One region of the Hansschlegelia sp. KR7-227 genome, then DNA from elsewhere that is predicted to be linked to it. Evidence: predicted binding sites of a transcription regulator. Region 1 holds the regulator's gene; the other holds the start of a gene.

Region 1 (4,459 bases):
CCGCCCCGCGGCTTCGTGGCGGCGATCGAGACGACGCTAGGCGCAGGCCGTACGGCGCTCATCGCCGAGATCAAGAAGGCCAGTCCTTCAAAGGGTTTGATCCGCGCCGACTTCGACCCGCCGGTGCTCGCGCGCGCCTACGCGGCGGGCGGCGCGACCTGCCTGTCGGTGTTGACCGACGGCCCGTCCTTCCAAGGCGCGCCGGGCTTCTTGACGGCGGCCCGCGACGCCGTGGCGCTTCCCGTGATCCGCAAGGACTTCATGTACGAGCCTTACCAGGTGGCGGAGGCGCGCGCGCTCGGCGCCGACTGCATCCTCGTCATCATGGCCGCCGTGACCGACGCGGAAGCGCGCGACCTGGTGGCCTCAGCGTCCGACCTCGGCATGGATGCGCTGATCGAGGTGCATGACGAAGCGGAGCTCGATCGCGCGCTGCCGCTCAACGCCAAGCTGCTGGGAGTGAACAACAGGAATCTTCGCACCTTCGAAGTATCGCTCGACATGACCGAGCGGCTTTCGGCGCTCGCGCCCCCCGACCGTATCCTCGTCGGGGAAAGCGGCATCTTCACTCCGGCCGACGTCGCTCGGCTCGCCGCGGTCGGCTGCCGCACCCTGCTCGTGGGCGAAAGTCTGATGCGCCAGCAGGACGTGGCCGCCGCGACCCGTCAGCTTCTGGCGGCCTGACCCCCGCCGATGTCGCGCCTCACCCATCTCTCCGCGTCGGGCGAAGCCAACATGGTGGACGTCGGCGACAAGCCGGCCACCATCCGCGAGGCGACGGCGGAAGGCCGCGTCGTCATGGCGGCGGAGACGCTGCGCCTGATCGTCGACGGGGACGCCAAGAAGGGCGACGTGCTCGGGACGGCGCGGCTGGCCGGCATCATGGCGGCGAAACGCACCCATGAGCTCATCCCGCTCTGCCACCCGCTCATGCTCTCGAAAGTGTCCGTGGAGCTGATTCCCGACGCCTCCCTCCCCGGCGTGATCGTGACCGCGACCGCGCGCGTCACGGGCCCGACCGGCGTCGAGATGGAGGCGCTGACCGCGGTCTCGGTCGCCTGCCTCACGGTCTACGACATGACCAAAGCCGTCGATCGCGCCATGCGGATCGAGGGCGTGCGGCTTCTGGCCAAGTCTGGCGGACGGTCCGGCGACTTCCGGGTCGAGGAGGCCTCGTGAGCGGGCTTCTGCCCGTGGCCGAGGCGCGCGCCCGCATTCTCTCCGGCGTCGCGCGGCTCCCCTCCGAGCGCGTCGCGTTGCGCGAGGCGCTCGGGCGCACGCTTGCGAACCCCTTATCCGCGCTCCGGACCCAGCCGCCCTGGGACTGCTCCGCGATGGACGGCTACGCGGTCCGCGCATCCGACGTCGGCCGCGCCCCCGCCCGGCTGACCGTGATCGGCGAGGCCGCCGCCGGCCGCGCCTTCGGCGGGCGCGTCGGTCCCGGCGAGGCCGTCAGGATCTTCACCGGAGCTCCGGTTCCCGACGGCGCCGACGCGATCCTGCTTCAGGAGGACGCCGAGCGCGACGGCGCGGTCGTGACGGCGCAGGAGGCGGCCGTCCTCGGCCGCCACATCCGCCGCGCCGGGATCGACTTTGCCACCGGGCAGGAGCTCCTGCCCGCCGGCCGAAGGCTCGGGGCGCGCGATCTCGCGCTCGCCGCGGCGCTGGGCCACCCTGCCGTCGACGTGGGCCGCCGCCCCCGCGTCGCGATCCTCGCGACCGGCGACGAACTGGTCATGCCCGGAGAAAGAGCGGGACCGGACCAGATCATTGCGTCGAACAGCTTTGCGATCGCCGCCGTCGTCGAAGGCGAAGGCGGCGTCGCCGTCGATCTGGGGATCGCGCCCGACGACCGCGCCGCCATCCGCGCGGCGATCGACCGCGCGATCGAAGAGAAGGTGGATGTTCTGGTGACGCTCGGCGGCGCCTCGGTCGGCGACCACGACCTGGTGCAGCCTGCGCTCGCAGAGGCCGGCGTCGCGCTGGATTTCTGGAAGATCGCCATGCGGCCGGGCAAGCCTATGATGGCGGGTCGGCGCGGTGACATGCTCGCGCTCGGGCTGCCGGGCAATCCAGTCTCGGCGATCGTCTGCTCGCTGCTGTTTCTCGTCCCCGCGCTCCGTCGCATGGCCGGCCGCGAGGACGTCGAACCGGCCAAGACGTTCGCCAGGCTTGGACGGGACATGGCGCAGAACGACCGGCGTGAAGACTATATGCGCGCGGCGCTCACCTTTGATTCGGACGGCGTCGCCGTCGCGACCGCTTTCGACCGCCAGGATTCGTCGATGCTGCGCGCCCTCTCGGACGCCGAGTGCCTGCTCGTGAGGCCGGCCCACGCGCCGGCCGCGGACGCCGGAACTCCTTGCGAAATCATGATGTTACACCATCCGTTCTGATCGTCGGACGATCGAACGACGCTCGTGGAGGAGAACCTCCCGGGATGGTAACGCGGCCTTAACGCTTGCGGAACACACCTAGAACAGCTACGAATCTGTTCATGATTTGTTTTGTCACGGCGCGGAGCCGCCCATGTTGACCCGCAAGCAGTACGACCTTCTCCGCTACATTCACGAGCGGCTGAAGGAGACCGGCGTTCCCCCCTCGTTCGAGGAGATGAAGGACGCGCTGGGGCTGCAGTCGAAGTCGGGCGTGCACCGTCTGATCATGGCGCTTGAGGAGCGCGGCTTCATCCGACGGCTGCCGAACCGAGCCCGGGCGATCGAGGTGGTCCGCCTTCCGGAAGCGGCCGCGCCGCCCGTGACGCGGCCGACGGGGCGCTTCACGCCGAGCGTGATCGAGGGCAATCTGGGCCGCAGGCGGCCTGCCGCCGACGAGCCGGACGACAGCTCCGCGCGCATGGTCGCGATCCCCGTTATGGGCCGGATCGCCGCGGGCGTGCCGATCGAGGCGATCCAGACCAAGAGCGACACGATCTCGGTCTCTCCGGATATGCTCTCCAACGGCGAGCATTTCGCGCTCGAAGTGCGCGGCGACTCGATGATCGAGGCCGGCATCCTCGACGGCGACCTCGTGCTGATCCGCCGGCAGGAGTCCGCCGACACCGGCGACATCGTAGTCGCGCTCGTCGACCATGAGGAGGCGACGCTGAAGCGGCTGCGCAAGCGCGGCGCCTCGATCGCGCTCGAGGCCGCGAACCCGGCCTATGAGACGCGCATATTCGGCCCGGACCGTGTGGCGATCCAGGGGCGGCTGGTCGGGCTCATCCGGCGCTATTGATCCTCGCCCGGCGGCGGCTCCTCGTCAGGCGAAGTCGGATCGACGACGGTCGGTCGGTCGACTGTGGCCGGGGCGCGCGCTCTTGGCGCGAAGACGAGTTTCAGCGCGTCGTCGGGCGGCGGCGCGGTGGCCAGGGCGCTCCCCCTGTGCCAAGGGCGGGACCCGGCGGGGTTTCGGGCCGAGCGCCCGATGAACCGCGGGCCGTCGCGCATCAGCGCCAGCGATCCGGTCGCGGCGAGCGCGGCGCGGTCGATCACCGCCGCGGCGTCCCGGCAGGCGTCGGGCGCGTCGAGACGCGTGACCACCAACGTGGCGCGACGGCAGTCTTCGTCGAAGGCCCGGGCATCCCAGACCAGCGCAGCCCATCCGCCGGCGAACAGCGGCGCGACGCAGCCGTAGGCGTCGCAGCGCACGACGGTCGTGGTCTGGCCGACGACCTTCGCGCCCGACCCGAATGATCCTTCGGCTGACGCCCCCGCGGCCGAAGGCGAGGACTGCGCACCGCGGCCGCCCGGCTGAGATGGCCGCTCGGTGGGTCGGCCCGCCTTCACGGGCGACGCCGCGTCGGCGGCGAGCCACACCTTGGCGGCGAAGCTCCAGGACCGGGTCCCCACGAGCGCCAGCGCGCCGTCAGGGCCCCTGGCCGCCATCTCGCGGCCCGAGGCGTCGATCACCACATCCGGCCGCGACGGGACCGCGGCAAGCGCCAGCGCCGCCGCGAGCATGGGAACGGCGCCCCATCTCAACCGCGTCCGCCACAGACATGCCCAGCAGATCCCGAGCGCAAACAGGGCGAGCGCCGGCTCGTCGAAGGCCGGCACATTGCGCTCGGATCCCGGCCATGACGCCACCATCTCCGCGATCGCGAGCACGCCCCTCAGGCCGAGACCCATGGCCTGCCACCACAGGCCGTCCAGACCCAGCGGGGCGAAGAACAGCCCGCCCACGACCGACGGCATCACGAGGACGCTGAGCAACGGCGTCGCCAGCGCGTTGCCGGCGAGCGCGTAAGGCGTCGTGCGGTGGAAGTGATAGGCGGCGAACGGCGCGGTCGCCATCCCCGCGACCAGGGTCGTCATCACCGCGATCGCGGCTGCGGCTAGCGCCCAGCGCCACGCGCGTCCGAGGCCCGAGGCCGGCGGCGGAGGTCGCGCGCCGTCGCTCCTCCGCTCGAACCAGGCGATTAGGGCCGCGACCGCCGCGAACGACATCTGGAAGCTCG
Region 2 (4,459 bases), on a different contig from region 1:
TTGGCGGCGTCCCGCAGGGTGTCGGGCCGCCAGGCCTTGGCGAGGTCGACATGGGCGACCTGTCCGCTCGCATGCACGCCGGCGTCCGTGCGTCCCGCCCCCTTCACGGTCACGGCTTCGCCGGCGAAGGCTTCGATCGCGGTCTCCAGCGCGCCCTGGACCGACGCCCCGTTCGCCTGGCGCTGCCACCCGACGAAGGGCGCGCCGTCATACTCGACGGTGAGGCGGTAGCGCGGCATGCGGCTCAGCCCAGCCGCGCGCCAGGCCCGAGCCGCGCGCCGTTGAGGAAGGACGCGGCGTCGACGGGGCCTTTGCCCGCGCGCTGGAGCTCGAGCAGCCGCACGGCGCCCTCGCCGCAGGCGACCGTCAGCCGATCGTCCAGCACCTCGCCGGGCGCGCCGGCGCCGTCGGCCCGGCTCGCGCGGAGAACCTTCACGCGCTCCGGCCCGCGCGGCCCGGCGAGCTCGAACCAGGCGCCGGGAAACGGGGACAGCCCGCGGATGCGGTCGTGGATCTCGGCGGCGGACGTCCCCCAGTCCACGCGCGTCTCGGCCTTCTCGATCTTGGGCGCATAGAGCGCGCCCTCCTCCGCCTGCGGCTGGAACGTCAGCCCGCCGCGGCCGAGCGCCGCGACGGCGCGCGCCATCAGATCGGCGCCGAGCGTGGACAGCCGGTCATGGAGCTCGCCCGCCGTCTCGTCGGTCCCGATCGCGACGCGCTCGACCATGGCCACGGGGCCGGTGTCGAGCCCCTCCTCCATCCGCATCACCATCACGCCGGTCTCGGCGTCGCCCGCCATGATCGCCCGCTGGATCGGGGCGGCGCCGCGCCAGCGCGGCAGCAGCGAAGCGTGCAGGTTGAGGCAGCCGAGCGGCGGCGCGTCGAGCGCGGCTTTGGGCAGGATCAGGCCGTAGGCGACGACGATCGCGGCGTCGGCCTGGTGGGCCTTGAAGCCCGCAAGCGTGTCGGCGTCGCGAAAGGTGCGCGGCGTCATCACGGGCAGGCCGAGCCTCTCGGCGAGACGGTGGACCGGCGTCCTCGTCAGCTCCATGCCGCGCCGGCCGGCAGGCTTCGGCGCGCGCGTGTAGACCGCGGCGATCTCATGGCCCTGGCCGACGAGTTCGGTGAGCACCGGGACCGAAAACTCCGGCGTGCCCATGAAGACGAGGCGCAGGCTCATGCGCGGGAGCCCGCCCGCGACGTCAGGGGGTGACGGCTTCGGGTTCGCGCCGGTCCCGTTTGTCGCGCTTCGGGAACGACGGAAGCTCGCCCTGGGCGCGCGCCTTCTCGAACTTCTTCGTCACCCGGTCGCGCTTCAGCCGCGAGATGTGGTCGATGAACAGCACGCCGTTGAGATGATCGATCTCGTGCTGGATGCAGACGGAGAGCAGCCCGTCGGCCTCGATCTCCTGCTCGGCGCCCTCGCGGTCGAGGAATCGCACGGTCGCCCGCGCCGGCCGCTCGACCTCTTCGTAATAATCCGGAATGGAGAGGCAGCCTTCCTCGTAGACCTGCCGCTCCTCGGAGGAGGCCACGATCTCAGGGTTGATGAACACCAGGGGTTCGGGCGTCTCGTCCTTGCCGGCGAGGTCGATCACGACCACGCGCTTCGCCTCGCCAATCTGGATCGCAGCGAGGCCGATGCCGGCGGCGTCGTACATCGTCTCGAACATGCGGTCGACCAGCGCGCGCGTGGCGGCGTCGACGCGCTCGACGGGCGCGCTCACCACGCGCAGCTTCGGATCGGGCAGGTAAACCAGCGGCGCGGCGGCCATTTTTCGTCTCGTTGCTCGCAAATGACGGGCGGCGGGCCGCGGATAAGCCCTTGCGGGCGAGGCGTCAACCTGTTCTTTATTTGTTCGCGCGCAGACTCGATTCCATGATGACGCAGTCCTTGTTCGTCCTTGCAGGCCATCCCGTTACGCCGGCGGAAGCGCTCGCCGCCATCGGGCTCGGCGCGCTCGCCTTGCTCGCGCTCGTGCTCCTCGTCCTCATCGGCGCCGGCTCCGCTCGGCGGCGGGAGGCGCGGGAAGCCGAAGCGCGCGCCCGGGAGGCGGAGGCGCGGCTCGCCGGTCTCGAGCGCATGCAGGCCGAGGCGACCGGGCGGCTTCAGGCCTTCGCCGCGGCGCTCGGCTCGCGGCAGGCGGACCTCGCCCGCGGGGTCGCCGAACGGCTCGACGCGGTGGGCGCGCGGGTCGGCGACGGGCTCGCCGCGAGCGGACAGGCCACCGCCGAACAACTCGCCAAGCTCGAGGCGCGCCTCGCGGTGATCGACGCCGCCGGCGCCAGCATCGGCGCGCTGGCAGGGCAAGTCACCGACCTCAAGGCGATTCTCGCCAACAAGCCCGCGCGCGGCGCCTTCGGACAGGGGCGGATGGAGGCGATCCTCAAGGACGCTCTGCCGCCGTCCGCCGTGACCTTTCAGGCGCAGCTCTCGACCGGCGTCCGGCCGGACGCGCTGATCCGCCTGCCCGGCGACCGTCGCGGCCTCGCCGTCGACGCCAAGTTCCCGCTCGAAGGCTTCGAGCGCCTGCGGCTCGCCGAGAACCCGGAGGCGGTCAAGGCGGCCGAGACGAGGGTGCGCGCCGACGTCGGCAAGCATGTGTCGGACGTCGCCGGCAAGTACCTGATCGCTGGCGAGACGCAGGACGTCGCGCTGCTGTTCGTGCCGTCCGAGCAGATCCACGCCGACCTGGCGGAGAAGTTCGACGATCTCGTCGCGCGGGCGCACCGGGCGCGCGTGCTGATCGTCTCGCCGTCGCTTCTGATCCTGGCGGTCCAGGTCGTGCAGGGCCTGACGCGCGACGCGGCGCTGCGGGAGCAGGCGCATCTGCTCCAGGCCGAGGTCGGCCGCCTGCTCGACGACGTCCGCCGCGTCGGCGAGCGCGTGGAGAAGCTGAAGAGCCATTTCGGGCAGGTCGTCGGCGATCTCGACCAGATCGCGATCTCGACCGAAAAGGTGACGCGCCGCGGCATGCGGCTCGAGCAGATGGAGCTCGGCGCCGCGAGCAGCGCCGAGACGCTGCCCAATCCCCTTCAGCGCGAGGCGGCGGAATAGGGACGGTCCGAACTGCGACGGTTTATCGGACCCCCGTTAACGCTTGCTTAACCATGGTGGCAACTTTCCTGTTGTCATTCCAAACCTTTCGACGAAATCCACGTTGAGGGTTGGGACAATCAGGAGACGCTAAAATGCCCGAGCTCCGCAGGACGCTCGAAGCCGAAGACCTCAAACTGCTCGCCTTGCTGGGGCGGATCGACGGGCCCGTGCTCTGCGACCGAGGGGTCGTGGGCCGGCTGCTCGAGCGGGGCCTCGTCGACCGGACCGCCATGGGCTGGACGCTCAGCCCGACCGGCCGCATGCGGCTGCACATGCGGCGCTGAGGCGCCGCTGCTCAAAAGGCCGTGCGGCTCCGGATCGCCGCGGCCAGCGTGCCGTCGTCGAGATAATCGAGTTCGCCGCCGACGGGCACGCCGTGGGCGAGGCGGGTGACCTTCACATTCGAGTCCACGAGCAGGTCGGTGACGTAGTGAGCCGTCGTCTGCCCTTCGACCGTGGCGTTGACGGCGAGGATGATTTCCGCGACTTCGGGGGCCTTGGCCCGTTCGGCCAGCGTGCCGAGGTTGAGGTCTTCCGGACCTCGGCCATCGAGCGGCGAGAGCGTGCCGCCGAGCACGTGGTAGCGCGCCGACACCGCCCCGGACCGCTCCAGCGCCCACAGATCCGAGACGTCCTCGACCACGACGATGACGGAGCCGTCGCGACGGTGGTCGCGGCAGATCGCGCAGGGGTTCTGAGTGTCGACATTGGCGCAGGTCGAACAGACCTCCACGCGCTCGCAGGCGAGCCGCATGGCGTCGGAGAGCGGCTCCAGCAGCTTCTCCTTCCGGGTCAGCAGATGGAGCGCGGCGCGCCGCGCCGAACGCGGCCCGAGCCCGGGCAGCTTCGCGAGAAGCTGGATCAGGCGCTCGATCTCGGGGCCGGCGGCGGTGCGGGACATGCGATCAATCTGGCGCGAAGGACTGAGAGAATCTCCCCTTCCGCTGCCCATCCGTTAGGTCGACGCGGCACGGCGCTGCGGCGAGAAAGCCCCGTCACGCCGAGGAGGCGCGCGCGGTGTCAGACGCGGCCCGCCGCTCAGAACAGCTTCATGCCGGGCGGGATCGGCAGGCCGGCGGTCAGTCCCGACATTTTCTCCTGCATCACGGCCTCCGCCTTGGCGCGCGCGTCGGCGTGGGCCGCGACGATCAGGTCCTCGAGGATCTCGGCCTCGTCCGGCTTCAGCAGGCTCGGGTCGATCTTCAGGCCGCGCAGGTCGCCCTTCGCGGACAGGGTCACCACGACCACGCCGCCGCCCGAGGCGCCCTCGACCGTCACCTGGTCGAGCTCGGCCTGGGCGTCCTGCATCTTCTGCTGGAGCTCCTTGGCCTTCGCCATCATGCCCATGAGGTCGCGCAT

The links. The regulator LexA, encoded in region 1, represses DNA repair genes until DNA is damaged. The targets are predictions, from matches to a motif close to TGTTCNNNNTGTGTTCNG.
Region 2: ACO2RJ_RS19175 (DNA recombination protein RmuC) is a predicted target of LexA. The motif match lies at 1,846-1,863, and genes of this name have one in related genera.

Annotation. Positions count from the first base shown of each region.
Region 1 covers NZ_JBMSEA010000001.1:1,365,968-1,370,426, forward strand. The annotation lists gene trpC (indole-3-glycerol phosphate synthase TrpC) at 1-684, shown strand, start outside; gene moaC (cyclic pyranopterin monophosphate synthase MoaC) at 694-1,179, shown strand; gene glp (gephyrin-like molybdotransferase Glp) at 1,176-2,396, shown strand; gene lexA (transcriptional repressor LexA) at 2,530-3,237, shown strand; gene ACO2RJ_RS06440 (ComEC/Rec2 family competence protein) at 3,231-4,459, opposite strand, start outside.
Region 2 covers NZ_JBMSEA010000003.1:368,845-373,303, reverse strand. The annotation lists gene truA (tRNA pseudouridine(38-40) synthase TruA) at 1-239, opposite strand, end outside; gene fmt (methionyl-tRNA formyltransferase) at 245-1,180, opposite strand; gene def (peptide deformylase) at 1,203-1,775, opposite strand; gene ACO2RJ_RS19175 (DNA recombination protein RmuC) at 1,880-3,058, shown strand; gene ACO2RJ_RS19170 (hypothetical protein) at 3,193-3,384, shown strand; gene recR (recombination mediator RecR) at 3,396-4,001, opposite strand; gene ACO2RJ_RS19160 (YbaB/EbfC family nucleoid-associated protein) at 4,139-4,459, opposite strand.